Regions from separate parts of the Arthrobacter sp. P4_H3 genome, predicted to be linked through region 2. Evidence: riboswitches for the same ligand, from Rfam matches in the RefSeq annotation. Region 2 holds a riboswitch; the other holds the start of a gene.

Region 1 (15,195 bases), on a different contig from region 2:
GACTTGATTTCGCCGTGCGTCTCGGAGCTGTGCGGAGAATTGGGGATTTTCAGCGCGCCACACCCCAGGAGCTCGCCTTCCTCTCGGGCGGTCCAAAAAGTGATCGACGGTCCGGACAACGCTGAATGGTCCAGCGCGTGCACACTTTCGGCCGGCGTGGTCGCAAACATGTCCGCCAGGTGCTCGCTCAGGAGTTGGTGGACGTCCCTGCGTGCGGGGTCATCGTGGGCTATGTGAATCATCGCCTCTAATTTACTGGTCCAACCAGCTGAGCCGAAAGTCAGGCGGTGCGCGCCGGACGGTTCTACTCGGCGGACGGCCGCTGTCGTTGCCGTTTCGTCGCGGCCCGCTGTTCTTTTGCGGCCAGGCGACGGCGGTTCGAGCCCCGGGTGGGTTTCGTTGGCCGGCGGGGAGCTGCTTCGGGAGCGAGACCCTCCGCCACGAGAACGGCGAGCTTGGCCAGGGCGATTTCGCGATTGCGCAGCTGCGAGCGCTGCTCGGAGGCGGTCACGGTGATTACCCCGGCGATGAGTCGCCGTCCCAGACGCCTGAGCAGCATCAGCCGCTGGCCGTCCGAAAGCACCGCGGAGTCGCCAACGTTCCACGAAAGCTCCACGCGGCTGTCCGAGGTATTGACGTGTTGACCGCCAGGCCCGGACGAACGCGAGAACCGCCAGCCGAGTTCCGACGCGGGAATCGTGAGGGCAGGCGAGACTTCCAGATCCATGCCACCAGCGTTGCACGATATGGCGGGGATTCCCTACCCCCACCGGTTCGCCAACAGCGCTGCTATTCCGTCGGGTCTGAGCCAGTGGCTTCAATCGACCGGCTGAGACCGTCAAGAATGAGCTCGAGCCCGAAGCCGAACTCATCCCCGAAATCATAGCCGGGCTTGAGCACGTGTTCCATGGCAATCTCCACCATGTGTGGGTATTCGCCGGTCGAAAAGCGCTCAAGGATCGGCGTCGTGATCTCGGCGGCGGTGTCACGGCCGTCAAACGGCAGGGCGGCTTCCTGAAGGGCGAATCCGTAGATGTAGCTGTCGAGCAGGGCGTAGGCGTGGGCTGTCAACTGAACGGAAAAGCCCGCTGCCCTTAGTGTGCCCAGGGTTGCGTCGTGATGGCGCAGTGTCGCCGCGCCGGGGGAGGTGCGGCTTTCGAGCAGCCCGACCGCCCACGGGTGGCGTTTGAGCGCTTCGCGCATCCCGTGCGCCCTAAGGGTCATTTCCTCCCGCCAGTCGCCCGCGGGGGAAGGCAGTTCGATTTCGCCGAAAACGAGGTCCACGATGCCGTCCAGGATCTCGTCCTTGTTGGCCACGTAGTAGTAGAGCGACATGGGCTTGGTGCCCATTCGCTGGGCCAGCGAGCGGATGGTGAGCGCGGCGATTCCCGACTCATCGGCGAGGGCCAAGGCACATTCGAGCACTCTCTCCTGGCTGAGTGGAAGTCGCTTTTGGGGGACTGGCGGCGTAGTGGCGGGCACTGAAACTCCTTGGCCATAGCGGTTTAGTACATTGTACGATACTCTTTTTGGTACAGCGTACGAATGCGTGTGCTGCCTACTCCAAAATGTTTGAAAGGAACGGCCATGACCTCTGGTCAGCAAGCTCAGGAGACTCCTCGTTCGGGCGGTCCGGAAGCGCCGGAGGTGCTCATGCGGGCCATCGTGCAGGAGGCCTATGGCTCGGCTGATGTCCTGCACATGGCCAGGATTCCCAAGCCGACGATTGCAGATAACGAAGTGCTGGTCCGGGTCCACGCGGCAGGACTGGACCGGGGGACCTGGCATGTCACCACGGGCCTGCCCTACGCGCTGCGTCTGGCCTACGGCATCCGCGCCCCCAAAGGCCCTGTTCCGGGGCTGGATTTGGCCGGCACCGTGACGGCCGTTGGGCCGGCCGTCACCCGGTTCGGCGCCGGGGACCAGGTCTTCGGCGTCGGGAAGGGCCCCTTCGCCGAGTATGCCCGTGCCCGCGAAAGCCAGCTCGCCCGCAAACCGGCGAACATCAGTTTCGAACAGGCCTCGGTGGTCCCGGTGTCCGCGTGCACCGCCCTGCAGGCCCTCCGCACCGCCGGACAAATAACGCCAGGGCAAAAGGTGCTGGTCCTTGGCGCCTCAGGCGGGGTCGGCAGTTACGCCGTGCAGCTCGCGAAGGCGGCAGGGGCCGTGGTCACCGGCGTCTGCAGTACTGCCAAGATGGACCTGGTGCGCACCCTTGGCGCCGACCACGTCATCGACTACACCAGGCAGGACTTCGCCGACGGGGCCGAGCACTACGACCTGATCCTGGACATCGCCGGCAACCCCACCCTGTCACGCCTCCGCCGGGCGCTCACCCCCACCGGCACGGCCGTCATCACGGGCGGCGAGGAAGGCGGGTCCTGGACGGGCAGCATGGACAGGCAGTTGCGCGCGCTCGCACTGTCCCCGTTCATCCGTCAGCGGCTGACCATGGTCTTTGGCACAGAAGGTTCAGCTGACCTCGAACACCTCGCCGGACTCCTGGAGGAGGGAACCCTTGTGCCCGCCATCGACCGCACTTACCCGCTGGAGCGGGTGCCCGACGCCATGCGCTATTTCGACGCCGGAAAGGCGCGCGGGAAAATCGCGATCACCATCTAAGCGGACACCCCACTTTGTAGGACCAGCGTGCGCTGCACCACAGCGGCCAACGCCCGAGTAGTCTGTTTCCCCAACGCCAAGCTGAGTATATTGGCACCAATGGATGCCCTGCGGAACCAATGCCGGCAGGAGCTTCCAGCTTAGGCTCAGCGTGTGAACGTTTGGGAAATGAGGATCAGATGTCCCACCCAATTCCGCAGGGGGCCAGCCCCCGTCTGTATAACGAGGACCTGGCACCGGCCGAGCACCGCACGTGGGGTTTTTATTCGCTGTTTGCGATGTGGATGTCGGACATTCATTCGCTCGGCGGGTATACCTTCGCTGCCGGCCTCTTCGCGTTGGGCCTCGGTGCTTGGCAGGTGTTCCTTGCGCTGGTGGCGGGGATCCTCATTGTTTTTGTCCTGATGAACTTCTCCGGATATGCAGGCCAGAAGACGGGAGTTCCCTACCCCGTGCTGGCCCGGGTTTCATTTGGAACTTTCGGCGCCAACCTGCCCGCCCTGCTTCGTGCCCTCGTCGCGATCGCCTGGTATGGCATCCAGACATGGCTGGCCTCCCGTGCGGTCATCATCATCGCCCTCAAGATCTGGCCTGACCTTCGAGGCCTGACTGAGAACAATTTCCTCGGCGAGTCCACCCTGGGCTGGCTGGCGTTCGTGTTGATGTGGTCGCTCCAGCTTCTTTTGCTTCGAAACGGTATGGAGACCATCCGGAGGTTCCAGGACTGGGCCGGTCCGGCCGTCTGGGCAGTGATGGGCCTGTTGGTCGTTTACATCCTGATCAACGCGGGTTGGAATATTTCCCTCGACCTGCCCGGCGGGCAGGCCAAATGGGGTGTCACGCACGCCTTTTTCGCCGCCGTGGCGCTGACGGTGACGTACTTCTCCACCCTGATGCTCAACTTCTGCGACTTTTCCCGATTCGCACCATCCCGCAAAGCAGTGCGCACGGCGAACCTATGGGGGCTTCCAGTCAATTTCATCGCGTTCTCCGTGGTCTCGGTCGTTGTCACCGCCGGAACCTTCAAGGTGTACGGGGAGTACATCTACGACCCGGTAGAGATCGTTGGGCGGATCGACAATATCTGGGCGCTCCTGCTGGGCGCAGTCACCTTCGCTGTCGCAACGCTGGGAATCAACGTCGTGGCAAACTTCGTCTCGCCGGCCTACGACCTCGCGAACGCCTGGCCGTCGCGGATCGATTTCAAGCGCGGCGGCCTGATCGCCGCGATGATCGCACTGATCATTACGCCCTGGAACCTGTTCAACAGCCCCGTCGTGATCAACCTTTTCCTTGGAGGACTGGGAGCGCTGCTCGGGCCGCTGTTCGGGATCATTATGGTGGACTACTACGTGCTCCGGAAGCAGCGCGTGCTGGTTCGGGACCTGTTCAGGGAACAGGGGTACTACACGTATACAGGAGGCTGGAACCAGAAAGCGGTCATCTCGTTTCTCGTCTCGGCCGTCCCGGCGGTGGTCTTCGCCCTGGTTCCCGTATTCGGCGCCTTCTCGGCGTTCTCCTGGTTCATCGGAGCAACCGGGGCGGCCACGGTGCACTACGTCATCTCGCGCAACGACACGAGCCTGGCCGAATCCATCACCGCCGCTGCCGCCGAAGAAGCCGACCCGGGCGCACCCTGGACACAGGTTCCGCAGACGAGATGAGCCAAAGGCGGCCGGCGGCTGGGTGCACAGTCCCACGTCAGATCGACGGCCCGTGAGTATGCCCCCGAGCACGGCTCGGGGGCATACGCGGGGAGTGCTGATTTAGCCTACAAGGGCACGGGTGTGGTCGTTGAGGAAGATTCCGCGGGGGTCGAACTCGCGGCGTATTTGGATGAAAGTGTCAAGTTCCGGGTAGAGACGTTCCAGGCGGTTCCTGGTCATGAAGTGGATCTTGCCCCAGTGCGCACGTGGCTCAAATTCCTGTAGCAGCGCATCAGCCTCACGGAAGAAGGGCCAGTAGTCGGTTCCGGGCTTGGTAGTCAGGGTGATGACGGTACTGTCGCGCCCTTGGAACTGTGACATGTAGGCGTCGTCGGCCTTCACCCAGCGGACCTCGACAGGGTATTTCTGGTCCGGGTGCCTGGTGCGGATCAGGTCCTGGATGGCCTCCACGGCGGCCAGGCCATCTTCGCTGCGTACGAAGTACTCGAGTTCGTGGAACTGCGTGGTGAAGCCGCCGGGATAGATCCGATATGAACGATCCAGCCGGGCGCCTTCCGTACCTGAAATTTCACTCTCATCGTGGATCTGCGCAACGTTGTATCGCTTGGTGTAGCTGCGGTCCGCCATGCCCTGTCCCGGCGAACCCGGAAGATCCAGAAGTTCGCAGGAATCGTCGTCCGGGCACCAGAGGTACGAGTAATGACGGTTCGCGTCGAGGTCGGACTGCCAACTGGCTGCAGTCTCCGCCCACGTGGGATACGTGATCCGTTCCTGCAGGTAGTAACTGTCTTCGACCGCCAGTTCGACTTCCAGGAAGATCCCGAGGGTACCCAGGGCGACCTGGGCGGCCCTGAGTTCGCGGAGCTGCCCCTCGCCGATTTCGACGATTTCGCCGTAGCCGTTGATCAGCCTCACCCAGCGCAGGTTGGAGGAGAAGCTACCCAGCTCCTTTCCGGAGCCATGGGTGCTGGTCGCCAGCGCCCCGGCAATCTGCTGCTTATCGATGTCGCCCTGGTTGCCCAGTGCCAGCCCCTGCTCCCACAGTGGGTCGCCGAAGGCGCTGATGGTGGTGCCCGCCAGGGCCCTGGCACGACGCCGGGCCTTGTCAGTTCCGGTGATGGCCGAAAGGGCCGACATGTCCATCAGGACGCCGCCCGTCTGGACCAGCGGGGAGGATGAATGTCCTGAACCGACCGCCCGCACGGGGAGGCCTTCGCGGATGGCGAAACGAACGGCGTCGAGCGCTTCCTGTTCAGTCCGCGGCCGGACGGTGAAGGCGGGCGTGGCGCTCTGGTTCCCGCCCCAGTTGGTCCAGGTGACCTCCGTCCCGAAGGGAGCGGAGGGAGTGGCCGCGCGTGCCGGGGAAGCATCGCGGGAAAGGTTCGTGGCGGTCATAGCTGATCTCCGATGCTCGTCTGCGCGCTTACGCGCCGTGGTTGATCATGACGTGCTTGGTGCGCGAGTAGTCGTCCAAGGCGTAGAGCGAGAGGTCGCGGCCGTAGCCGGATCCCTTGAAACCGCCCCACGGTACCTCGCAGGCCAGCACCAGGTGCGAATTGACCCAGACGGTGCCGAAATCGAGCTGCTTTGGAACCTTCAGCGACAGGCTCGAGTCCCGGGTCCACACCGAGGCGGACAGGCCGTAGGGGCTCTCGTTTGCCCGGGTGACGGCCTCTTCCGTGGAACTGAAGGTCTCGACCGTGACGACGGGACCGAAGATTTCGTGGGTGGCAATGTGCGCCCCGGCCGGCACATTGCTGATGACCGTGGGCTCGATGAAGTAGCCGGGGCCTTCCAGGGCAGAACCCCCGATGGCCACGTTCAGTCCGGCGGCCTTGGCCGCGGCCAGGGCTTCCTGCACGCGTTCGAAGTGCGGGCGCGAAATCATGGGACCGATTTCCACGTCGTCGCCCGCCTGCGGAGCTCCGACCACCAGCGTGCTGACTTCGCGCACCAGGTGCTCGGTGAACTCCTCGGCCACTGACTCGTGCACGAGCACGCGGCAGGCCGCGCCGCAGTCCTGGCCGGCATTCCAGAACCCGGCATTGCGCACCCCGGCCGCGGCCGCACGGAGGTCGGCATCAGGAAAGACAACAACCGGAGCCTTGCCGCCGAGCTCCAGATGGACGCGTTTGACCGACCTGGCCGCGGTCTCCGCAACGGCCTGCCCGCTGACGACGCTGCCTGTCAAGGCAACGAGGGCAACGTCAGGATGCTCCGCGAGACGCTGCCCGACGGTCCGGCCCTGCCCCGTCACGACGTTGAGAATTCCATCGGGAATGCGTCCAGCCAGGAGTTCTGCGAGCTTCAGGGTGGACAGCGGTGTCTGCTCGGAAGGCTTCAGGACAATGCTGTTCCCTGCAGCAAGGATGGGCGCGATCTTCCAGGCGGCCATCAGCAGCGGGTAATTCCAGGGGGTGATGACGCCGACGACGCCCACGGGTTCCCGGAGTATGACCGAGGTGTGCCCGGTTGTGTAGTCACCACCGGCCATGGACATCAGCGTGCGCGAAGCTCCGGCCATGAAGCGGAACGTATCAATGGTGCTCGAGACGTCGTCCTCCGCGACGGTTCGCGGTTTGCCGGTGTTGGCTGACTCGATGAGTTCGAAGGCTTCCCGGTTGGCTTCGATGATGTTGGCGATAAGGTTCAGGACCTCGGAGCGTTCCTTCGGGGTGGTGGCGCCCCAGGACTTCTGGGCCGCCACGGCGGCGTCAACCGCAACATCGACATCGGCAGCTGTGCCTGCCTGTACGGACGCGATGACCCGCTCAGTGGTCGGGTCGACGACGTCGATAAGTTGGGTGGAGGACCCTGGGACAAACGATCCGCCAATGAAATGCCCGCCGGGCGGCAGAGGGAGCGGAAGTACGCCTGCAGGGCTGTGATCCTCGGGGCCGTGATCTGCGGGGGAGCGTCGGACAGCGAACTGTTCGGTGTGGGTGAGTGTCATGGTGTTTCGCCTTTGCTTTCTGCGCCGGTCGCGGCGCCGGGGGTGTTTGTGGGGTTCGGGGGTAAGCCCGTGTGTGGGGGTGCGGGGAGTTAGCCCGCGGTGCGTCAAATCAGTTCAGTTGCGAATGCGGGGGTCTGAAAGGGGGCGGCATCCGAGTTCTTTCGGAACAGACGGGCCGCGAAGTAGTACAGCGGGGCAACAACTGCCAGTCCGACGATCCAGGAGATGTCCACGCCGCCCATTGCCGCGGCCAGTGGGCCCGTGTAGATCGCCGTTGCGGAGAACGGCACCTGAATCAGGGCGCCTGCCAGGTAAGAGCCGATGGCGACCCAATTGAACCGTCCGTACACTCCGCCGTCGCGCTTGAAGAAGTCTTCCACCCTGTAGTCGCCGTGCCGGAGAAGGTAGTAGTCCACCAGGTTGATGGCCGTCCAGGGAACCAACACGTACATCAGGAAGGAGAGGAAGTTCGTGTAGAAGAGGATGAAGTTGTCGCGGGCGAACAGTGCGATCAGGACGGCAAGTGTGAAGAGGATCAGGGCCGCAACGCTTCGGGTCTTGGCGTGGGGCAACCAGTTCGGCTTGAACGTCTGGCCGATGGTGAGGCTGCACAGGACGCCGCAGTAAAGATTCATGGCGTTCGACGCCGCAACCCCGAGGCAGAAGATTCCGATGACAATCATGGTCCATGGCTGGAGAAACGCTCCCAGGCTGCCGACGATTTCAACGTTGCCGGCGTCGTTGCTCAACGTCGCGGCGAGCGTTCCCACCAGTGCGCCTAGGACCATGGGGAACAAGGTGCCCAGGACGCAGCCTGAGTAGGACGCCCAGAAGGCCGGGGCCGAGCCGGTGCCTTGGGGCATGTAGCGGGAGTAGTCCGAGACGTAAGGAGCGTAGGCGAGCTGCCACAGGGCTGATACGGAGATCGTGCCCATGAAGCCGACCCAGTTGAAGTTTCCCTGGTCCAGGAAGCTGGCCGGCAGTCCCTGGACGAAGAGGATCCAGGCGAAGGCCAGCAGCAGCGCCACACCGGCCACGACGCTCAGGAAGCGTGCATAGGCGTGAATGAGCCGGTAGCCGAAAATCGTGGCAATCACGCTGACGATGCCGATGATGATGATGCCTGCGTCAACACTGATTCCCGGGTTGACTGCGGCCATTGCTTCGCCGCCAAAGACGAGGTTCGCCGCGAAAAACCCGACGTACATGATCACCACAATGACAACGATCAGGAGTGCCCCGTACGAACCGAACTGGCCGCGGGTCTGGATCATCTGTGCCACGCCCAGTTGCGGGCCTTGGGCGGAATGGAGGGCCATGAAGATGCCACCGACGACGTTCCCAATGATGATTCCCACGATCGCGGGCACAAAGTGGAGGCCGAACACCGTGGTGGCGAGGCCGCCGGTCACGATGGTCATGATCATGATGTTGGAACCGAACCAGATGGTGAAGAGGTCCCGGGCTTTCCCATGGCGTTCGTCCGCCGGGATGGGCTGGATGGTCTTGTCCTCGAGCCGGGGTACTTCGGCCGAGGCGACGGGAGTTGTTCGAGTGCTCATGATGCGTTCCAGGATGCTGCTTGCAGTTCACGGACGGTGTTCGATTCGGCCTTGCTGCGGTTCACCATAAGGGCGAGCAGGTCGAAGACGAGGGTGGCCGCGGCGACGGTGGTGATGTCTGCATGGTCGTAGGCCGGAGCGACCTCGACGACGTCGGCGCCCACGATGTTGATGCCGTTCAGCCCGCGGAGAAGGGCCAGGAGTTCGCGGGAGTGGAGCCCGCCCATCTCGGGGGTGCCGGTGCCCGGTGCGTAGGCCGGGTCCAGGACGTCGATGTCGATGGAGACGTAGACGGGGGTGTCGCCGAGTCTCTCCTTGACCTGTTGGATGGCTGCCGGGACGCCGATGACGTCCAGGTCCGAGCAGCGGATGATCTGGAAGCCGAACTCGTGGTCGCGGAGGAAGTCGTTGCGGTCGTAGACCGGCCCGCGGATGCCGACGTGCATGGACATGTCTTCCACCAGGAGTCCTTCCTCGAATGCCCGGCGGAAGATGGTCCCGTGGGTGACCGGCTGGTCGAAATAGGTGTCCCACGTGTCCAGGTGGGCGTCGAAGTGCAGCAAAGCCACCGGTCCGTGGACCGTGTTCAATGCCCGCAGCATCGGGAGGGCAATGGTGTGGTCGCCACCGATGGAGATGAGCTTCTTGTCTTCGCTGATGAGGGGCAGCGCCTGTTCTTCGATTTCGCGGACCGCCCGTGTGATGTCGTAGGGCGTGCAGGCGATGTCGCCGGCGTCTACAACCTGGACTTCGTAGACCGGCTCGACGTCGAGTTCGGGGTGGTAGCCGGGGCGAAGGAGACGGGAGGCTTCGCGGACTGCGGCGGGACCGAAACGGGCGCCGGGCCGGAAGGAGGTCCCGCCGTCGAACGGTACACCGACGATGGCAATGTCGTAGTCCGGAACGCGGTCGATCTGGGGAAGCCTGGCGAACGTGCCGAGGCCTGCATACCGGGGGACTTTTGTTGCGTCGACGGGGCCGATGGGCTTGTGCGTTGTCATGCCTGGATCCTTCGGTTGCTGTGCAGCCGGGCGGTGACGCCGGCGGCGGTTCGGGGGAGGTGTTGGGTTGCTCGCCGTTGAGCGGGAGGTTGAGCGGGAAGTAAGTAATCCAATTCTTGGTGACGCGCGTCACGGCGTATAGCGTTAGATTGACTACAAATGGCCGAGGCTCTTATACATATGTCTATAAGCCTGTAGCGGGGCCGGAAACCAAGGATCTGGGAGCGCAATTCCATGGCTATTACAGTGGCCGAGCTCGTGGCGGAACCCCAGCTGGGACTCACGCTGCTGGCGGGATCCGCAGGCAGCGGCAACCGGATCACCTGGGCCCACACGTCTGACTTGCCGAGGCTGTGGGAATGGGTCACCGGCGGCGAGCTGATGATGACCAACGGCCTCTCCATCCCGGCCGATGCTGCCGGGCAGGTTGCGCTCGCCGAAGCGCTGGTGGAGGCGGGCGCCAGTGCCCTGGCCATCGGAGAGAAGATGCACGCGCCGGAACTGGTGCCGGAGTTCCTGGCCGCTTGTGAGCGGCTGCCGCTGCCGCTGATCAACGTGCCCTACCCGCTCCCGTTCATCGCCATCGCGCGAACGGTGGCTGAATCCTCCCTGCTGGAGGAATCGCGGCGGCTGCGACAGACCGCCCGGATTTACGATCTGCTCCGCACTGCCGGAGCATCCGAAGACCACATGCAGGGCCTCCTTGTGGGCCTCGCGGCTGAACTCGATGCAGAGCTGTTCGTCGTGGACAGGCGCTGCCTTCATCCGTGGCATCCGGACGGCCAGCCGCTGCCGGACTTCCTGCAGGCGGAATTGGCCCGGCTGACCGGGCGAATATCCCTGGCCGGGAAGAAGTTCCAGTGGCATCGGCTTCGGGACAGGCATGTGTTGATGATGGATATCCCCACACACGCCAATGCGCTCCTGGTGGTGCTCCCCAACGGCGAACCGCACCCGGACGCCGTCGTGCTGCTGCATGCGGCAACGGTACTGGGTCTGGAACTTTCACGAAAAGTCCTGTCCCTGGAAGGCCTGCACCGCCTGGCGAGCGAATTCCTGTTGCAAGCGGTCGACGGTCGCCTGGGAACGGCGGAACTGGAAAGCCGGCTCACGGCCTTTGATGTTCCGGCGAACGATTTCCTGATGGTTTCGATAGCGGCCGACGACGGCGAGCGGCTGGCTGACGTCCACGTCGAACTGTGGCGCCACGGCTTTCCGGCTGCCTGCCTGCGGCGCTTCAACACTCTTCATGTGGCGGTGTCCGCGGCGGTGACCGACGATATTCTGGTCCACTGTGCCGGTCCCGGGGTCCGGATCGGCATCAGCTCGCCGGCCTCTGCGCCCGGCATCCAGCGTGCGTTGCAGGAGTCGTTGTGGGCACTCGGCACGGCCAAGGGCAACGCCCTGAAGCTGTCCCGGTACGCGGAAGGTCCCTCCTGGCTGGGGCTCACGAGCTTCGAGGAAGGGACGGCGTTGGTGGAACGGCTGCTGGGCCCGATCTTCGCGTACGAACAGAGCCAGGAAGGTGATCTCATCGTGACGTTGAGGACGTACCTGGACACCCAGAGATCGTGGCAAAAGACCGCGGCGGCACTGTTCGCGCACCGGCAAACCGTCATTTACCGCATCCGGAAAATCAGCGAGCTGACGGGCCTGGACATGACCGAAACGTCCACGTTGGCCCAGCTTTGGTTTGCGCTTCAAATCCATGAGGCCATGCACAACTAGACGGGGCCTTCTTGCGCGGGCGGAGAGAACCCGCTATTCTGTGAACCGCGTCACTTCCGAGTGGCGCACACGCTTTTGATCTGCGGCGGGAGAGTCCTGCCGGTACATCCAGTCAGGCGCCGTAGGAGCAACTCCTCCCCAGGAATCTCTCAGGCCCATGTACCGCCGCGGCGAGGCAACTCTGGAAAGCAGTCCGGGCAACCGGGCTCACCGACGGTGCAAGCGGGCAATCATGCCGCGGAATCTCTCAGGTCCAATACAGAGCGGGGAGGAACCCACATCGTCGTGGCGCTCACAGGGCGCCTGAATCATGGAGTTCCTCTTGACTGTTCAATCAACCCCCACCGCCTTCGCGGACCGGCACATCGGCGCCCGGCGCCAGGCCGACGTTGACACCATGCTCAAGGCCATCGGCTACGACTCTGTCGACGGCCTGGTGGACGTCGCTGTCCCCGATTCCATCCGCCAGGAGTCTGCCCTGACGCTGCCGAGCGGCACGGCGGCGCTCAGCGAGGTCGAAGTCCTGGCCGAGCTTCGCCGGCTCGCGTCCAAGAACAAGACTGCAGTGCAGATGATCGGCCAGGGCTACTACGACACCCTCACGCCGCCGGTCATCCGCCGCAACATCCTCGAAGCCCCTGCCTGGTACACGGCCTACACCCCTTACCAGCCGGAGATTTCGCAGGGCCGGCTCGAAGCCCTGCTGAACTTCCAGACCATGGTCCAGGACCTGACGGCCCTGCCCGTGGCCAACGCGTCCCTGCTCGATGAAGCCACGGCAGTGGCAGAGGCCGTGCTGCTGATGCGCCGCGCCAACAAGAACAAGGAAGCCCGCGACGGCAAGACCGTCCTGGATGCCGACTGCCTCCCGCAGACCATCGCGATCGTCAAGGGCCGCGCTGATGCACTTGGCTTCGAGGTTGAGGTTGCCGACCTTTCCACGGGCCTGCCCGACGGCGTCATCAACGGCATCGTCCTGCAGCAGCCCGGCGTCTCGGGCCGCGTCTGGGACCAGTCTGCTGTCATTGCAGAAGCCAAGGACCGCGGTGCGCTCATTACCGTCGCGGCCGATCTCCTGGCCCTGACCCTCATCACTCCTCCGGGGGAGCAGGGTGCCGATATCGCCGTCGGAACAGCGCAGCGCCTGGGCGTGCCGCTGTTCTTCGGCGGCCCGCACGCCGCCTACATGGCTGTCCGGGAAGGCATGGAGCGCACGCTTCCCGGCCGCATCGTCGGCGTCTCCAAGGACAACGCGGGAGTGCCCGCCTACCGTCTGGCGCTGCAGACCCGTGAGCAGCACATCCGCCGCGAGAAGGCTACGTCCAACATCTGCACGGCACAGGCGCTGCTGGCCATTGTCTCCTCGATGTACGCGGTCTACCACGGCCCGGAAGGCCTGAAGGCTATCGCCGAAACGGTTCATGACCACGCCCGTACCCTCGCCACCACGCTCAAGACGGCCGGCCGCGAGCTCGTTTCCGAGTCCTTCTTCGACACCCTCACCGTCCGCGTCCCCGGCAAGGCCAGCAGGGTCATCACCGCCGCCGAAGCGCGCGGCATCAACCTGCGCGTCATCGACGCCGACACCGTCGGGGTTTCCGTTGATGAGACGACGACGCCGGAGGTCCTCTCCGCGGTTGCTGTCGCCTTCGGCGCCGGTCCGGTTGGCGCCGCGTCCGGGTTCGAACTGCCTGCCGCCGTTGTCCGCACGACCGATTTCCTCCAGCACCCGGTCTTCAATACGCACCGTTCCGAGACGCAGCTGTTGCGCTACATCCGCAAGCTGTCCGACCGTGACCTTGCGCTGGACCGGACCATGATCCCGCTGGGCTCGTGCACCATGAAGCTGAACGCCACGGCGGAGATGGAAGCCATCTCCTGGCCGGAGTTCGCCTCGATCCACCCGTTCGCGCCGGAGTCCCAAACAGCGGGCTGGCGCGAATTGATTGAAGGCCTGGAAGCTGACCTGACCGAGATCACCGGCTACGACCAGGTTTCCATCCAGCCAAACGCCGGCTCCCAGGGCGAACTTGCCGGCCTGCTGGCCATCCGCGGCTACCACCTGTCCCGCGGCGACTCCCATCGCGACGTCTGCCTGATCCCGGCGTCGGCCCACGGCACCAACGCCGCGTCCGCCGTCCTGGCCGGCATGAAGGTTGTTGTGGTGGCCACGGCCGCCGACGGCACCATCGACCACGCGGACCTGAACGCCAAGATCGAGCTGCACAAGGACGCACTGTCCGCCATCATGATCACCTACCCGTCCACCCACGGTGTGTACGACGCCGACGTCCGCGAAGTCTGCGACGCCATCCACGAGGCCGGCGGACAGGTGTATGTGGATGGCGCCAACCTGAACGCCCTGGTGGGCCTGGCGCAGCCGGGCAAGTTCGGCGGCGACGTGTCCCACCTGAACCTGCACAAGACCTTCTGCATCCCGCACGGCGGCGGCGGCCCGGGCGTGGGCCCGGTCGCGGCCAAGGCGCACCTGGCTCCGTTCATGCCCGGTGATGCCAACAGCGTTTCTTCGACGGGGACGGGTGTTGCCATCTCCGCGTCGCGCTACGGTTCTGCGGGTGTGCTGCCGATTTCGTGGGCCTACGTGAAGTTGATGGGCGGCCAGGGACTGACCGAAGCCACCAAGTCCGCGCTGCTCGCAGCCAATTATGTAGCCTCACAGTTGGATGAGCACTTCCCCGTCCTGTACACCGGCGAAGGCGGACTCGTGGCGCATGAGTGCATCCTGGACCTGCGTGCACTGACGGCTCGCACGGGCGTCACCGCCGAGGACGTGGCCAAGCGCCTGATCGACTACGGCTTCCACGCCCCCACCCTGGCCTTCCCGGTGGCCGGCACCCTGATGGTGGAGCCCACCGAGTCCGAGGACCTGGCGGAGATCGACCGGTTCGTCGAGGCCATGATCACCATCCGCCAGGAAATCGATCAGGTGGCTAATGGCGACTTCACCGTGGAGAACTCCCCGCTGCGCAACGCGCCTCACACGGCTGCCGCCGTCGTGAGTCCTGATTGGGACCGCGCGTACCCGCGTGAGCAGGCCGCCTTCCCGGTCCACCACCTCAAGCAGGACAAGTACTTCCCGCCCGTGGGCCGCATCGACGGCGCAGCCGGCGACCGCAACCTCGTGTGCTCCTGCCCTCCCCTCGAAGCGTTCGAGGACAACACAGCAGACTTCGAAAACTAAGGAAGCCTCCTATGTCTGAGAATTACACCGCTCTCTACGAGCAGCACAAGAAGGCCGGCGCCTCCTTCACGGATTTCGGTGGCTGGCAGATGCCCCTGAAGTACGAATCGGAACTGGCCGAGCACCACGCCGTCCGCACCGCTGCTGGCCTGTTCGATCTCTCCCACATGGGCGAGGTCTGGGTCAGCGGTCCGGACGCTGCAGCTTTCCTTGACTACGCACTGGTCGGCAAGATGTCGGCGATGGCCGTTGGCAAGGCCAAGTACTCGCTGATCTGCAATGCCGACGGCGGCATCATCGACGACCTCATTTCGTACCGCCGCGCTGAGGACAAGTTCCTTGTGGTCCCCAATGCGGGCAACGCCAAGGTTGTGGCGGCGGCACTGACCGAGCGGGCTGGTTCTGCCCAAGACGGCGGATTCGACGTCGTCGTTGAGGACGCCTCCGCCGAGACCTCGTT
Region 2 (15,195 bases):
GGCAGCGTCGAGGGCGAAGCCTGCGTCGTCCGAGGCAACCTCGGCGCCGAAGACGGCGGCAACGGCGGCGACGGTTTCCGGGGTCGTGGTTTCGTCAGCGGAGATGCCGACCGTGTCTGCATCGATGCCACGCAGGTTGATGCCTTTGGCTTCGGCGGCGGCGACGATGTCGGCGGCTTTGCCCGGGACGCGGACGGTGATGGTGTCAAAGAAGCTGCCGTGCAGGATCTCAAGGCCTGCGCCCTGCAGGGAGGCCGCCAGGGTGCGCGCGTTCTGGTGGACGGTCTCGGCGATGGACTTCAGTCCGTCAGGGCCGTGGTAGACGGCGTACATCGAGGAGACGATGGCCAGTAGCGCCTGTGCGGTACAGATGTTGGACGTGGCCTTTTCGCGGCGGATGTGCTGCTCGCGGGTCTGCAGGGCAAGGCGGTAGGCCGGGGTGCCGGCGTTGTCCTTGGACACACCCACCAGGCGGCCGGGCATGGAACGCTCAAGACCCTTCTGGACGGCCATGTAGGCGGCGTGCGGGCCGCCGAAGAACAGCGGCACACCCAGGCGCTGGGTGGAGCCGACGGCGATGTCCGCGCCCTGCTCACCCGGAGGGGTAATCAGGGTCAGCGAGAGCAGGTCGGCCGCCACGGTGACCAGCGCGCCGCGTTCCTTCGCGGCGGCGATAACGGCGGCGTGGTCGAACACACGGCCGGAAACGCCCGGCTGCTGCAGCACGATGCCGTTGATGACGCCGTCGGGCAGTCCCTTGGAGAGGTCCGCCACCTCAACCTCGAAGCCGAGCGCCTCGGCACGGCCCTTGACGATGGCGATGGTCTGCGGCAGGACATCCGCGTCCAGGACCGTCTTGCCGTCATGGGCGGCCTTGTTCTTGTTGGCACGCCGCATCATCAGGACTGCTTCAGCCACGGCGGTGGCTTCGTCCAACAGGGAGGCGTTGGCGATGGGCAGGCCCACGAGGTCCTGGACCATGGTCTGGAAGTTCAGGAGTGCCTCAAGGCGGCCCTGGGAGATTTCCGGCTGGTAGGGCGTATAGGCGGTGTACCAGGCCGGGGATTCGAGGATGTTGCGGCGGATCACTGCCGGGGTCACCGTGTCGTAGTAGCCCTGGCCGATCATCTGTACTGCCGTTTTGTTCCTGGCAGCCAGCTTGCGCAGCTCGGCCAGTACCTCGACCTCGCTCAGGGCGTCCTGCAACGTCAGGGCGACTTCCTGCCGGATATCCTTCGGAACGGCCGTGTCAACCAGCGAGTCAACGGTGTCGTAGCCGACAGCCTTGAGCATCGCGTCGACGTCGGCTTCGCGGCGCGCGCCGATATGGCGGTCAACGAAGGAAGTGGAGGCTGAATTGACAGTCACAAGGAACTCCATAACTAAGGCGGCGCAGGGTACGCCACATCGATTCGGGTTCCTCCCCACTCTGTATTGGACCTGAGAGTTTCCGCGGAGCCGTGCTTTCGCATGGGTCCGCTTGCACCGTCGGTGAGCACAGCATGTCAGCGTTCCGCGTCTCAACAGGGTTGGGACGCGGGACGGACAGCCTGCTGCTTTCCAGAGTTGCCTTGCCGCGGCGGTACATGGGCCTGAGAGATTCCTGGGGAGGATTTGCTCCTACGGCGCCTGCTTGTACCTACTTGCAGAACTCTCCCGCCGCAGATCAAAGGCATATTTAGTTTGCGGTGACAACAGTCACAGCGTCCATTGTCCTACGCCGGAGACGCGTCTGCAAACTCCAGGGACAACGCCGGCGCCGCGTTACGAACCTCCGGAGCGGCGGGCCTGAACGGCGGGTTCGGCAGCCGCGCGGCGCTCAGCCGCGGAGGCGTTCGACGGCGGCCAGGAGACTGTCGACGTCGCCGCTCATTTCGGGCGGCGAGGCACCGGGACCGCTGGCGAGCATGGCATTGAAATACAGTCCATCGCCCATGTAGAGCACGGCCTTGGCCATCGCCGGGCCGACGTCCCCTGCCAGCAGCCCCAGCCAGGCGCCCTGGACGGCAGCGAATCGATGCAGCGTTTCCTCGTGGGCCACTTCGGCCAGCCTAGTGGCGGCCACGAAGACCCGGTCCAGCGGAGTGTCTGCCCAGAGGGAGGCTTTGATGAAGTGAACCGCCGCCCCTTCAGGAGCGTTGGCCATGATTTGAACATCCTCCGCGACCAGCCGGTCCATGCGCTCCAGGAGCGCCGAGATCATGGCCTCCTTGTTCGGGAAGTGGTACAGGAGTCCGCCCTTGGAAACGCCGGCCCGCCTCGCCACGGCATCCAGGGTGGCGGCGCGTTCACCCACTTCAATCAGGAGGGATTCAAAGGCGTCCAGCACGGCCTCGCGTGCAACAGGTTTTCTGGCCATGGTTCCTATCATGCCCGGTGGCCCGGGCTCATTTCTTAACTATACCGTCCAGACGGTACAGTTATTACATGGGTACCTTCTCCTCACCTTCGACGCCGGCCACGCAGGACCTCGCCGCCGGCGCTTCCGTCCGCGCCGCGCACCAGCCTGCCGGCCGGCAGCCCACTGGCCCACAGCCGACCGGCCGGCAGCTTGGCGCCCCGAAGCCGGGACGTGAATGGCTTGCCCTCGGGCTGCTGATGTTTCCGGTCCTGCTGGTCGCCGTCGACAACACCGCCCTGACGTTCGCGCTGCCCGCGATCGCCCGCAGCCTGGAACCCAGCGGCGTTCAACTGCTCTGGATCGTGGACGCCTATCCGCTGGTCCTCGCCGGGCTCCTCGTGGCCATGGGGAGTCTTGGCGACCGGATCGGCCGCCGCCGGCTCCTCCTGATCGGCAGCACGGGCTTTGCCGCGGTGTCGGCAGCCACCGCCTTCGCTCCCAGCGCGGAATGGCTCATCGCCGGACGCGCGGCACTGGGCTTTTTCGGTGCGATGCTGATGCCGTCCACCCTGTCCCTGATCCGCAACATTTTCCCGGACCCCAACCGGCGGCGGCTTGCCATTGCCATCTGGGCGGCAGGATTCTCGGGTGGTGCCGCACTGGGCCCGATCTTCGGCGGCTGGCTCGTGGAGCAGTACTGGTGGGGCGCCATCCTCCTGGTTGCAGTGCCCATCATGCTGCCCATCCTGGCCTTCGGCCCTGTTTTCATTCCCGAGTCCAGGGACCCGCGGCCCGGCACGGCGGACATCGCCAGCATCGCCCTGTCCCTGCTGACGATGGTTCCCGTGGTCTACGGCATCAAGTCGCTGGCCACGGAGGGATTCGGGGTCGCACCCGCCGCGATCATCGCCTTCGGGCTGTTGATGGGCTACGTCTTCGTCCGGCGCCAGAAAAGACTCCTGAGCCCGCTACTGGACGTGAGCCTCTTCGGGAACAGGATTTTCAGCACGGCCATCACGGCCAACGTCCTGGCGCTGTTTTCGTTCAACGGCTTCATTCTTTTCCTGGCCCAGCACCTCCAGCTGCTGGAAGGCCAGCGCCCGACGGAATCCGGAATCGCCATGATCCCGGCCCTGATTGCCACCGTGGCCGCCGGATTGCTCGTGGTGCCGCTGGTGCGGAAGGTTCGGCCCGGCTTCGTGGTTGCCGGGGGCCTGTCGCTCAGCGCGGCAGGCTACTTCGTGGTGGCCTTTGGCGATCATTCAGGCGGCCCGGCCCTCCTGCTGGGCGCCCTCCTAATCCTTGCCCTAGGTGTGGGCGCGGCGGAAACCATCTCCAACGACCTGATCCTGGGGGCTGTCCCGCCGGAAAAGTCGGGCGCGGCAGCCGCCATATCGGAAACAGGCTATGAGATTGGCTCACTGCTTGGCACAGCCATCCTTGGCTCGATCCTCACTGCGTCCTATCAGCGGAACCTGGTTCTGCCGGAGGGCATCAGCATGTCCGGGACCGGCAGTGCCGCCCACGACGTCGCCCAGGCCCGCGAGACGCTGACGGGGGCAGTCGAGCTGGCCCACTCGCTGCCGGCCCCGCTGGCGGACGCCCTGACGTCCGCCGCCCGGGTGGCGTTTGATTCGGGTGTCCACGTGACGGCGTCCATTGCGCTGGGGCTGATGGCAGGGGCCGCGGTCCTGGTCGCCGTCGTACTCCGCGGAGTACCCAAGGCGAAGTAGCCCCTCTTCCCTTTTCGATATAGGCCGGCCGGGCAAAGGGGAGGCCCGGCGCCGGATGATCCGGTGCCGGGCCTCCCTGGCGGCTGCGGGCGAACAAGGGCGTCGCAACCGTCTTCCCTGCGGCGTTAGTGTGCCGCCGGGGTTACTTGCTGTCGGGAGTGGTCACGCTGGCCGAGGCCTTCATGTTCTCCGCGCCCACCATCCATGCGTACTGCTCGAGCTTGGCAATGAACTCGTGTAGCAGGTCCGCGGTGGTGGGATCTTCCTCATCAACCTCGTCGTGGACCTTGCGCATGGTGCCCACAGCGGCCTCAAGTGCGGCCACGATGCGGTCAACGGCGTCCTTGGTGCTGATCAGGCCCTGCGGGAACTGGGCGAGGCTGGTGGTTTCCGCCACGGTGGCACTGCGGCCGTCCGGCAGGGCATGGAGCGCGCGCATGCGCTCGGCCATGTCATCGGCAAAGTTCCGTGCGGCGTCGATGATTTCATCCAGCTGCAGGTGAAGGTCACGGAAGTTCGTTCCCACGATGTTCCAGTGCGCCTGCTTGCCCTGGATGTGCAGTTCAATCAGGTCCGCGAGCACAGCCTGCAGATTATTGGTCAGCGTCGGTGATGCCTTCATTGATCCTCCTGGTGTCAGCGGTTTCTCGGGTAATCCGAAACTATCCCAGCCGCCACAGCGGCGCCACCGATTCTCGCGCCGGGCTTAACAAAATGATGTTTGTTCATTTTTCCCTTGCCATGCGGCGGCATGGCATGGATACTAAATGAACGTCATTCATTTAGTGACCGCCGTCTCACTGGAGTATTCACCATGATTGAAATCACCTGCCTTACCCCGCCTGTTTCCCTCGCGCGGACCCAGCCCTCGGCGCGTCCTGCGCTGAGGATCGGAGTGGTTCAGCACCGCTGGCACGCCGACGCCGCGGAACTCCGCGCAGAACTGGACGAGGGCATCGGACGCGCAGCCCGGCTGGGGGCCACCGTTGTCTTCCTGCCGGAACTCACGCTCTCCCGCTACCCGGCGGACACCCTCCCCGAAAACGACACGTCACGCCCCTGGGCCGCACGCCCCCGCCCGTCGGACCTCGCCGAGGAGCTGCTGACCGGCCCCACGTTCCGTTTCGCCGCTGAGGCCGCCCGCCGGCACGGCATCTGCATCCATGCTTCCCTGTACCAGCGTGCGGAGAACCCGGACGGCTCCGACGATGGCCTGGGACTGAACACGTCCATCCTGGTGTCCCCCGAGGGTGAACTGCTGGCCCGAACCCACAAGCTCCACATCCCGGTGACCGCCGGCTACTACGAGGACAAGTTCTTCCGCCAGGGCCCGGCCGGGGAGGACGCCTACGAGGTCCACTCCCCCGCCGAACTGGGCGGCGCCCGGCTGGGCATGCCCACCTGCTGGGACGAATGGTTCCCGGAACTCGCGCGCCTGTATTCCCTGGGCGGCGCGGAAATCCTGGTGTACCCGACGGCCATCGGCTCCGAACCGGACCACCCGGACTTTGACACCCAGCCGCTCTGGCAGCAGGTGATCGTCGGCAACGGCATCGCCAACGGCCTGTTCATGGTGGCGCCGAACCGCTGGGGAAGTGAGGGGACACTGAACTTCTACGGTTCCTCCTTCATCTCGGACCCTTACGGCCGGATCCTGGCGCAGGCTCCCCGCGACGAATCCGCCGTCCTCGTCGCCGACCTGGACCTGGACCAGCGCAAAGACTGGCTCACGCTCTTCCCGTTCCTTGCTACCCGGCGCCCCGACACTTACGGCCGGCTCACGGAACCCGTCCGCCGCAGCGAGCCGCTGGGCGGCGAAGCACCCACTTACCACGAGGTGACCGCATGAGCCGGTGGCGCATGCCCGCCGAGACGGCGCCGCAGGAGCGCATCTGGATGGCGTTCCCCACCGGGGGGTACACCCTCGGTGACACGGCAGAAGAAGCCCACGCAGCGCGATCCGTCTGGGCCGCCGTCGCCAATGCCGCCGTCGAATTTGAGCCGGTCACCGTGGTGGTGACCCCCGACGACGTCGACACCGCCGCCCGCTACCTGGATCCGGCCGTTGAGGTTCTCACCGCGGACCTCAACGACGCCTGGATGCGGGACATCGGCCCGACGTTCGTGCTGGACGAAGCAGGGCGCCTCGGCGCGGTCGACTGGGTCTTCAACGGCTGGGGCGGACAGGACTGGGCCCGCTGGGACAAGGACTCGCTGATCGGCGCGGAGGTCGCCGGCCGGTCCGGAGCCCGCCACCTTTCCTCGGCCCTGGTCAACGAGGGCGGCGGCATCCACGTGGACGGTGAGGGCACCGTGCTGGTCACCGAAACCGTGCAGCTGGACCCGGGCCGCAACCCCGGACTGTCAAAGGCCGATGTGGAGGCCGAGCTCGCCCGGACCATCGGCGCCACGCACACCGTCTGGCTGCCCCGCGGCCTGGCCAGGGACTCGGAGCGGTTCGGAACCCGGGGCCATGTGGACATCGTGGCTGCCATCCCCTCCCCGGGCACGCTGCTTGTCCATTCCCAGCAGGACCCCGGGCATCCCGATTACGAGGTCAGCCGCGAGATCATCAGTTTCCTCTCCACTACGCGGGACGCGGCAGGCCGGGAGTGGAACATCATCGAAGTCCCCGCACCCGTTGTGCTCACGGACGACGAGGGATTCGTGGACTACAGCTACATCAACCACCTGGTGGTCAACGGCGGGGTCATCGCCTGCACCTTCTCGGACCCCAACGACGAAAAGGCCCTTCGGATCCTTGCCGATGCCTACCCCGGGCGCCGGATCGTGGGCATCGACGCCCGCGAGCTGTTCGCGCGTGGCGGCGGCATCCACTGCATCACCCAGCAGCAGCCTGCTGCTTCCTAGACCCGTGATGATTCCCAGAAAGGGACGGACATGACCCAAACCATCCGCAACAGCTCCGAGACCGGCACAGCCGGCGCCGGGGCAGCCGGCGCAAGTTCCGCCGTCGCTGACGCGCCGGGCACGCCGCACGGCATCACCGGAAAGGGACTGAAGGGCGGGCAGCTGGGCCTCCTCGCCGTCGTCGTCCTTGGCATTTCAACGATTGCCCCGGCCTACACGCTGACCAGCGCCCTCGGGCCCACGGTGAACGAGGCCGGGCTGCAGTTGCCTGTCATCTTCCTCATCGGCTTCATTCCCATGATCCTGGTGTCCCTGGCCTACCGGGAGCTCAATGCTGACTCGCCGGACAGCGGCACCACGTTCACCTGGGTCACCAAGGCGTTCGGCCCCTGGGTGGGCTGGATGGGAGGCTGGGGACTCCTCGCGGCGAACATCATCGTGCTGTCCAACCTGGCCGCAGTGGCGGTGGACTTTTTCTACCTGTTCCTCGCCCAGCTCACGGGGACGCCGGAACTGGCCGACCTCGCCGCCAACAAGCCCCTCAACGTGGCCACGTGCTTTGTCTTCGTGGCGCTTGCCGTCTGGGTGAGCTACCGCGGGCTGCACACCACCAAGATCGTGCAGTACGGCCTGGTGGGATTCCAGCTGCTGGTGCTCGGACTGTTCGTCGCCATGGCGTTCGCCAACTGGTCTTCCTCGGAAACCTCCATCCCGTTCAGCTGGGAATGGTTTGACGTCACCAAGATCGAAACCTTCGGGCAGATTGCCGCCGGGATTTCGCTGTCCATCTTCGTGTACTGGGGCTGGGACGTCTGCCTCACCGTGAACGAGGAAACGGCCAACGGCAAGAAGACCGCAGGCATTGCCGGCACCCTCACCGCCGTCGTGGTCCTGGGCATCTACCTGTTGGTGACCATCGCAACCATGATGTTCGCCGGGGTGGGCACCGAGGGCGTCGGCCTGAACAACGAGGAGAACCACGCCAACATCTTCACGGCGCTGGCCTCCCCCATCATGGGCCCCTTCGCCATCCTGATGTCCCTGGCCGTCCTGTCCAGCTCGGCGGCTTCGCTGCAATCCACGTTCACCTCGCCGTCCCGCAGCCTCCTGGCCATGGCCCACTACGGTGCCCTGCCCAAGCCCTTCAGCCACCTGAGCAGGAAGTTTGCGACGCCGGGCTTCGCCACGGTCGCGTCGGGCGTCCTCTCGGCGGGGTTCTACGCGATCATGCACGTGGTCAGCGAAAACGTCCTCAACGACACCATCCTCGCGCTTGGCCTGATGATCTGCTTCTACTACGGGCTGACGGCATTCGCGTGCGTCTGGTACTTCCGTGAGAGCGTGTTCAGCAGCTTCCGGCACTTCATGCTGCGGCTGCTCTGTCCGCTGCTGGGCGGACTGGGCCTCCTGGTGGTTTTCCTGCAGACGGCGGCAGACAGCTGGGCGCCGGAGTTCGGCAGCGGGTCCGAGATCTTCGGCGTGGGACTGGTGTTCATCCTCGGCGTCGGCATCCTCGCCCTCGGCGCCGTGTTCATGCTCATCATGGCCAGGCTCCGGCCCGGGTTCTTCCGCGGCGAAACCATCCGCAAGGACACCCCGGCCCTGGTGGTGCCCGAGTAAGGGATCCCCGCAACCACTGTGTTAAAAGGACCCACACGGCTGCAGGCCCCGCCCCGGACGATCCGGAGCGGGGCCTGCAGTGCGTTTTGCTGGTGCAGGTCACCAGTAGTGTGCAACGTCTACCACCAGGCGTGATCCTGCCCCCGGCCCGTCCAGGGTGAATACCCTGAAGGGAAGGCGTCCACGAACGCCAAGGCCGATGGTCGAGTACCCTTCGAAGCTCCCCGCCCAGGCCACTTGGCGGAAGGTCTGGTAGCCGCCAACGTTGGTCAGTTCATTCCTGTCGGCCGGGTTGTACGTGGAGTTGCCGCCGTCGTCATAAGCCGCCGCAGTGACGGTGATCTGGAGGAATGCCCGTCCGCGCAGGGGAACCGGGAGCCCGGAACCGTCCTGCACGACTGTGGGGACATACCGTGCGGTATAGCCTTCCACGGGCCCGTTGAGGTCAACCACCAGGCGGTCGAAGCAGTAGTGCTGGCCCGTCCGGACGTCGGTGACCTTTCCGGTACTCATGGCCGCCTCGGATTTCTCCAGCGATCCCCACACCAGCCCGCAGTAGGAGGCGGATGCCGGCGCCGGGGCCACAAGGCCGAGTCCGGCTGCCATCAGGATTGCCGCCAGCCATACTTGAAATTTCTTCATTTGAGCCACCCTCGGAAGTGATGAGATACCTCAAGCGTAGGAGTCGGCGCCGGCAAAAACGAGGGTCGAAATCCCTTCGGCGCCCAACTGTTAGCCAGCCCTGGCGCAGGTTACGGGACGATGTTTGCGGTGGTGGTTTTCCCGCCGTTCGGAACCCTTCGGGGGGATTATGGGCGTGGTTCCGTGATGTCGGATAACGACGACGGCGGTGGAGTTAACTCTGCGGATGCAGCGAGGCGCCGGCCGCCCTTTTCGGGCTGCCGACGCCTCGTTATGCCTTGCTGTGGAGTTGTGGCGCGCCGGAAAGGTGCCTAGCCTTCGCAGTCGCGGCAGTACTTCATGCCGTTCTTTTCGCGTGCAACCTGGGACCGGTGACGGACCAGGAAACAGGAGGAGCAGGTGAATTCGTCGGACTGCTCGGGAACAACAGTGACCGTGAGCTCTTCGCCGGAAAGGTCCGCCCCGGGAAGGTCGATGCCCTCGGCCGTGTCGTTCTCGTCAACGTCGATCACGGCGGTCTGGGCTCCGCCGCTGCGGGACGCCTGAAGGGCCTCCAGCGATTCAGCGGGAGACTCTTCTTCTGTCTTGCGTGGGGCGTCGTAATCGGTAGCCATTGCGTGGTTCACTTTCGTTGCTGCGCAGCGCCATTTCAGGCACCTCAGTGAAGCAGTTTAGGTCATTATGCCGGTAGTTGAGGCAAAGTGTGCCCAACCCGACAAATTACGTCGCCACGCAGTCCTACCGGAGGCCGTGAAGAGCAGTCCGGCGGCTAGCCCTCGCCGGCCGCACCGGCCGTTTGGCCGTGTGCCCTCGCGGCATGCTCGGCTGCGATGGACACCCCGCTGAGTGCCGGGAGCCAGCCCCACCTGGTCACATCGGCGATGGCCGCATTGCCCTGTTCCCAGGCGCTGGGGTCCTGACCGGGCGCTGCGGCCGGCATGGGCCGCGCCTCGAACCAGGAGGCTATTCGTGCGGGCAGGCGTGTTGTCATACGCCCAAGGTAGGCGGGTCATGTTGTGGGCACGTTTCGCCGCAGTCTCCGCGGCGTTACATCTGTTGGCCGGGGCTCTGGCGGCCCGTGATCGGCCGTTTTAGCCTTGAGGGACAACACATCCGAGATCCCGGAGGTATGACATGGCCACGAAGCTCAACAAGAAGGCCCTGGATCACGCCCGCAGGCTCGTGAAGGACGGGAAAGTTGTCCGCGACACCCGGGACGACTGGAGCGAGCATGCACCGTCGGCTGACCAGGAAAATGCCTTCATCGAAAAGCACGGCTTCTCAGAGTTCTCCAAGTGGCATCTGGGCCTCGACCCGGACGAGTCCGAAGGTACCAAGGGCAGCGTGAGTTTTCCTTTTGGCGATTTCAAGAAGGTCCACCGTTGTGCCGTGGTTTCCCTGGAAAGCCGCGCGGCGCAATATGACCATGATGAAATCGCCAAGGCTGCCAAGGACCTGCTCGGGAAGATAGACGACGACTCGTAGGCGAGGGCCGGGGTGCACTTGACGAAAGCGCCGGGCATGAAAAACCCCTCCGTTCCAGGCGGACTTGCCGGAAAGGAGGGGTTGCGCAGAGCCCCCTGTCGGATTCGAACCGACGACCCCCGCTTTACAAGAGCGGTGCTCTGGCCAACTGAGCTAAGGAGGCGTGCCCTGTTTCTGCCTGAAGGATCAGGCGCACCGGGCGGTGCTGGATGCGGTGCTAGATAAGGTTAGCCCAAGGACGCCCCCGCGGTAAAAACGGCAGCGGCCCGGTTCCGGATACTTCCGGAACCGGGCCGCTGAACTGCTGCGCGGGCGAGGCTGCTGCTAGCCCTTGGCGTCGATGGCGGCCTGGATGAACGGGATCAGGTCGGTGTTGGCGGAGTCGCCCTTGCCCCACTGCTTGCCGTCCACGAAGGCGGTCGGAGTACCGCTCACGCCGATGGCCGCAGCTTCCTGCGTTACCACCTTGACGTATGGCCGGTACTTCTTCTCTTCCACACAGGAATCGATGCTCTTGGCACCCACGTCGGTGGCCATCTTCTTCAGCTCGTCATCGGACAGGCCCGCGCTGCCTTCGGCCGGCTGCTTGTCGAAGAGCATGTTCAGGAAGTCGGAGTACTTTTCCGGCGATTCGTTGACCACGCAGGCTGCGGCGTTGGCCGCGCGGGAGGAGTAGTTGGTGGTGGACTGCTGGTCCAGGAAGCCGAGCGGCCTGTACTCCAGGGAGATCTTGCCTTCGTTGCGGAGGCTGGTCAGCTGCTCGTTATACGTGGTTTCGAACCGCTTGCAGACGGGGCAGATGAAGTCGATGTAGACGACCACCTTCACGGGCTTGCCCGCTTCGGCCTCGGCGCCGGGAGCCGTTACCTCGGCGGGTGGTGTTTCCGGTTTGGCCGGAACGTCCTTCGCGTTGACCGTCGCCGGGTCGGACTTGGCAACCTCGGAGTTGGCCAGCAGCGTCACACCACCGTGGATGTTGCCGTTGGCCGGCGTGGGACCTTCGTCCGCGACCGGAGCGTTGTTCCGGATGTTGGAACTGACCACCAGGGCAACGATGGCGAGGATGGCCACAACGGCCACCACGATGCCCCAGCCGATGAGGAGCTTGTTGCGCTTGTCCTTCTTCAGCTGCGCCTCACGGATCTCACGGGCTTTCTCGCGGGCCTCGGCAGTGCGTTCTGCTTTGGACTTGCGGGGTTCGTTTGCGGCGCTCATCAGTTCCTCGTGTCGATCGGCCAGGTGCGGACCACGTCAGTGGCAACTTTTTCAGTTTAGGGGAGAAACCTGAGAGCTTGCGCTTTCAAGTTTCCGTCAGCCTGCCCAACGGATGAATAGCAGGGAAGATTCCGTCCGACTAGGGTTGACGTTGAGCTAATAGCAACCCAAGGGGCACCAATGCACACTACGCACCGTGAAAAACCCGACGCAACCGCTAACGGGAAGCCCGCTCCGGGCGACGGCCACGCTGAAGCCGCACTCTATGACTTCATGGTCGTGTCCAACCGGCTGCCGGTTGACCGCTGCGCGCCCGAGGACAGCGGCTGCGAGGACGGCTGGCGCCGGTCACCGGGCGGCCTCGTCACCGCACTGGCTCCGATGATGACCAAGACCGACGGCGCCTGGGTGGGCTGGCACGGCGCCCCGGATGAAACCGTCGAGCCCTTCAGCCATGGCGGCATGGACCTGGTCCCGGTGCAGCTGAGCAACGACGACGTCGAGCTGTTCTACGAGGGCTTCTCCAACGCCACTCTCTGGCCGCTGTACCACGATGTGATCGCGCCGCCGGAATTCCACCGCACGTGGTGGGACTCCTACCGGAAGGTCAACCGGCGGTTCGCCGACGCCGTCGTACGGCACGCCGACCACGGAGCCACTGTCTGGGTCCAGGACTACCAGCTGCAGCTCGTTCCAAAGATGCTCCGCGAAGCACGCCCGGACCTGAAGATCGGGTTCTTCAACCACATCCCGTTCCCCCCGCCGGAAATCTTCGCCCAGCTCCCCTGGCGCAAGGCCATAATTGACGGACTCCTGGGCGCGGACCTGGTGGGCTTCCAGCGCAGCAGCGATGCCGGCAACTTCATGCGTTCCGCCCGGCGCTTCCTGGGTGCGAGCGTCAAGCAGCAGCAGGTGCACGTCAAGGGCCCGGACGGCAGAACCACCCACATCGCCCGTGCGCAGGCTTTTCCCATCTCCATCGACGTCAAGCAGATCAGCGAGCTGGCCCGCAATCCCGAGATCATCGAGCGCGCCCACCAGATCCGCCGGGACCTTGGCAATCCCAAGACCATCCTCCTCGGCGTCGACCGCCTCGATTACACCAAGGGCATCCGCCACCGGCTCAAGGCCTATGAGGAGCTGCTGGCCGACGGCAAGGTCACGGTGGAGGACGCGGCCCTGATCCAGGTGGCGAGCCCCAGCCGGGAGCGGGTGGAGCAGTACCGCCTCCTTCGTGAAGAGGTGGAAGGCACCGTGGGCCACATCAACGGCACCTACGACACCATGCAGAACACGGCGGTGCGGTACCTGCATCACAGCTATCCCATCGACGAAATGGTGGCCCTCTACCTGGCGGCCGACGTCATGCTGGTCACTGCGCTGCGGGACGGCATGAATCTGGTGGCCAAGGAGTACGTAACCGCCCGCACCAACAACGACGGCGCCCTTGTTCTGAGCGAATTCGCCGGTGCCGCGGACCAGCTCAAACAGGCTCTCCTGATGAACCCGCATGACATCGACGGCCTCAAGGACACCATCATGAAGGCCGTGGACATGCAGCCGGCCGAGGCTTCCCGGCGGATGCGTTCCATGCGCAAGCAGATCCTGGATCACGACGTCGATCTCTGGTCGGCAGACTTCCTGGCAGCGCTCAAAGAGAAAGTGGTCCGCGATGACTCCTGATGCCGCTCCGGGCAAGACGCCCCTCACCCTTCAGCCGGAACTCCTGGCAGCCCTCAAGGACGTTGCCGCCACCGAGCACCTGCTCGTGGCGATGGATTTCGACGGAACCATCTCCCCGCTGGTTGACCACGCGGCGGACGCCCGCCCGCTCCCCCGGTCCGCCGCCGCCTTTGCCGGCCTTGCCGGCCTCCCGCGCACGACGACGGCACTCATCTCGGGGCGGGCCCTCGCCAGCCTCCGTGCGGTCGCTTCGCCGCCGCCTGAGACGCTGCTAATCGGCAGCCACGGGGCAGAAGCCTGGCTTGGACCGGGCTCGTCCGAACTCACCCTGGACCCGGAACAACTGACGCTGCTGGCGGATGTCCGCCGCATCCTTGAAGAGATCGTGGAGCAGGCACCGGGCACGTTGCTGGAGGACAAACCCGCGGGCGTGGTGCTCCACACCCGGCTGGCTGCCGACGACGTTGCGGAAGACGCCGTCGCCGCCGCCCGGGCCGTCCTGCAGGACCGCCCCGACGTTTACTTGAAGAACGGAAACCGCGTCCTGGAGACGTCAGTAGTCCACGCTTCCAAGGGCGAAGGCATGGCCTTCCTCCGCCAGGCGACCGGCGCCACGGCGGTGGTCTTCGCCGGCGACGACACCACCGATGAAGACGCCCTCGGACGGCTCTATCCGGGGGATGTGGGCGTGAAGGTGGGGCTGGACTTCACCCAGGCGCAGTTCCGTGTGGAGGCTCCGGTGCACATCGCCGAACTGCTGGAAGCGCTGCTCAGGGAACGGACCCGGGCCGTCTCCGGCTCCGCATAGGTTGGCGTCTACCGTTACGGATCTCACATGTGACCTCCGTAACATTTGCACCACATTGCATAAAATCTGACATACTCTGTTTGTGATGTGGCGCACAGACACCGTGCGGCGTCACGCGATACTCCTCGGCTTCGGCCGGGGAGTACACGGCTGCAAAACCGTGGACAACTGAATAAATATGAACCATTCACAACGGATCGTCCGGCACGTACCTGCCGGTGAAGGGATTGATAACTGTGGCTACAGTTACTTTTGATAACGCTACGCGTCTGTACCCGGGCACAGATAAGCCCGCCGTCGATAAGCTCAACATCGACATCGCCGATGGCGAATTCCTGGTCCTCGTTGGACCCTCCGGTTGCGGTAAGTCCACCTCGCTGCGCATGCTCGCAGGCCTTGAGGACGTCAACGCAGGCCGCATCCTCATTGGTGACCGCGATGTCACCGACGTTCCGCCGAAGGACCGCGACATCGCCATGGTCTTCCAGAACTACGCGCTGTACCCGCACATGACGGTTGCAGACAACATGGGCTTCGCTCTGAAGATCGCCGGCGTCAGCAAGGAAGAGCGCGCCGAGCGTGTCCGCGAAGCAGCAAAGCTTCTTGACCTCGAGCCGTACCTGGACCGCAAGCCGAAGGCACTCTCCGGCGGTCAGCGCCAGCGTGTTGCCATGGGCCGCGCCATCGTGCGCAACCCGCAGGTCTTCCTCATGGATGAGCCGCTTTCCAACTTGGACGCCAAGCTCCGTGTCCAGACCCGTACGCAGATCGCATCCCTGACCCGCCGTCTGGGCGTC

Evidence for each region. A riboswitch is a leader RNA that binds a small molecule or an ion and turns the genes downstream of it on or off. The one in region 2 is predicted to bind glycine.
Region 1: linked by a shared signal. The riboswitch ahead of gcvP (aminomethyl-transferring glycine dehydrogenase) and the one ahead of gcvP (aminomethyl-transferring glycine dehydrogenase) in region 2 are both predicted to bind glycine.

What each region holds. Positions count from the first base shown of each region.
Region 1 is NZ_JBFUKK010000015.1:3,435-18,629, reverse strand. It holds gene AC1DRE_RS18035 (GNAT family N-acetyltransferase) at 1-242, opposite strand, end outside; gene arfB (alternative ribosome rescue aminoacyl-tRNA hydrolase ArfB) at 305-727, opposite strand; gene AC1DRE_RS18025 (TetR/AcrR family transcriptional regulator C-terminal domain-containing protein) at 790-1,425, opposite strand; gene AC1DRE_RS18020 (NAD(P)-dependent alcohol dehydrogenase) at 1,588-2,622, shown strand; gene AC1DRE_RS18015 (NCS1 family nucleobase:cation symporter-1) at 2,802-4,286, shown strand; gene AC1DRE_RS18010 (D-arabinono-1,4-lactone oxidase) at 4,389-5,684, opposite strand; gene AC1DRE_RS18005 (aminobutyraldehyde dehydrogenase) at 5,713-7,242, opposite strand; gene AC1DRE_RS18000 (purine-cytosine permease family protein) at 7,347-8,804, opposite strand; gene speB (agmatinase) at 8,801-9,805, opposite strand; gene AC1DRE_RS17990 (PucR family transcriptional regulator) at 10,040-11,533, shown strand; glycine riboswitch at 11,610-11,708, shown strand; gene gcvP (aminomethyl-transferring glycine dehydrogenase) at 11,844-14,735, shown strand; gene gcvT (glycine cleavage system aminomethyltransferase GcvT) at 14,747-15,195, shown strand, end outside.
Region 2 is NZ_JBFUKK010000035.1:6,432-21,626, forward strand. It holds gene gcvP (aminomethyl-transferring glycine dehydrogenase) at 1-1,368, opposite strand, end outside; glycine riboswitch at 1,420-1,569, opposite strand; glycine riboswitch at 1,571-1,669, opposite strand; gene AC1DRE_RS24475 (TetR/AcrR family transcriptional regulator) at 1,820-2,359, opposite strand; gene AC1DRE_RS24480 (MFS transporter) at 2,428-4,074, shown strand; gene AC1DRE_RS24485 (Dps family protein) at 4,217-4,696, opposite strand; gene AC1DRE_RS24490 (nitrilase-related carbon-nitrogen hydrolase) at 4,889-5,923, shown strand; gene AC1DRE_RS24495 (agmatine deiminase family protein) at 5,920-6,945, shown strand; gene AC1DRE_RS24500 (APC family permease) at 6,976-8,565, shown strand; gene AC1DRE_RS24505 (AMIN-like domain-containing (lipo)protein) at 8,665-9,207, opposite strand; gene AC1DRE_RS24510 (DUF4193 domain-containing protein) at 9,519-9,821, opposite strand; gene AC1DRE_RS24515 (hypothetical protein) at 9,977-10,198, opposite strand; gene AC1DRE_RS24520 (hypothetical protein) at 10,342-10,692, shown strand; tRNA gene AC1DRE_RS24525 (tRNA-Thr) at 10,782-10,855, opposite strand; gene AC1DRE_RS24530 (DsbA family protein) at 11,017-11,907, opposite strand; gene AC1DRE_RS24535 (alpha,alpha-trehalose-phosphate synthase (UDP-forming)) at 12,088-13,590, shown strand; gene otsB (trehalose-phosphatase) at 13,580-14,398, shown strand; gene AC1DRE_RS24545 (ABC transporter ATP-binding protein) at 14,635-15,195, shown strand, end outside.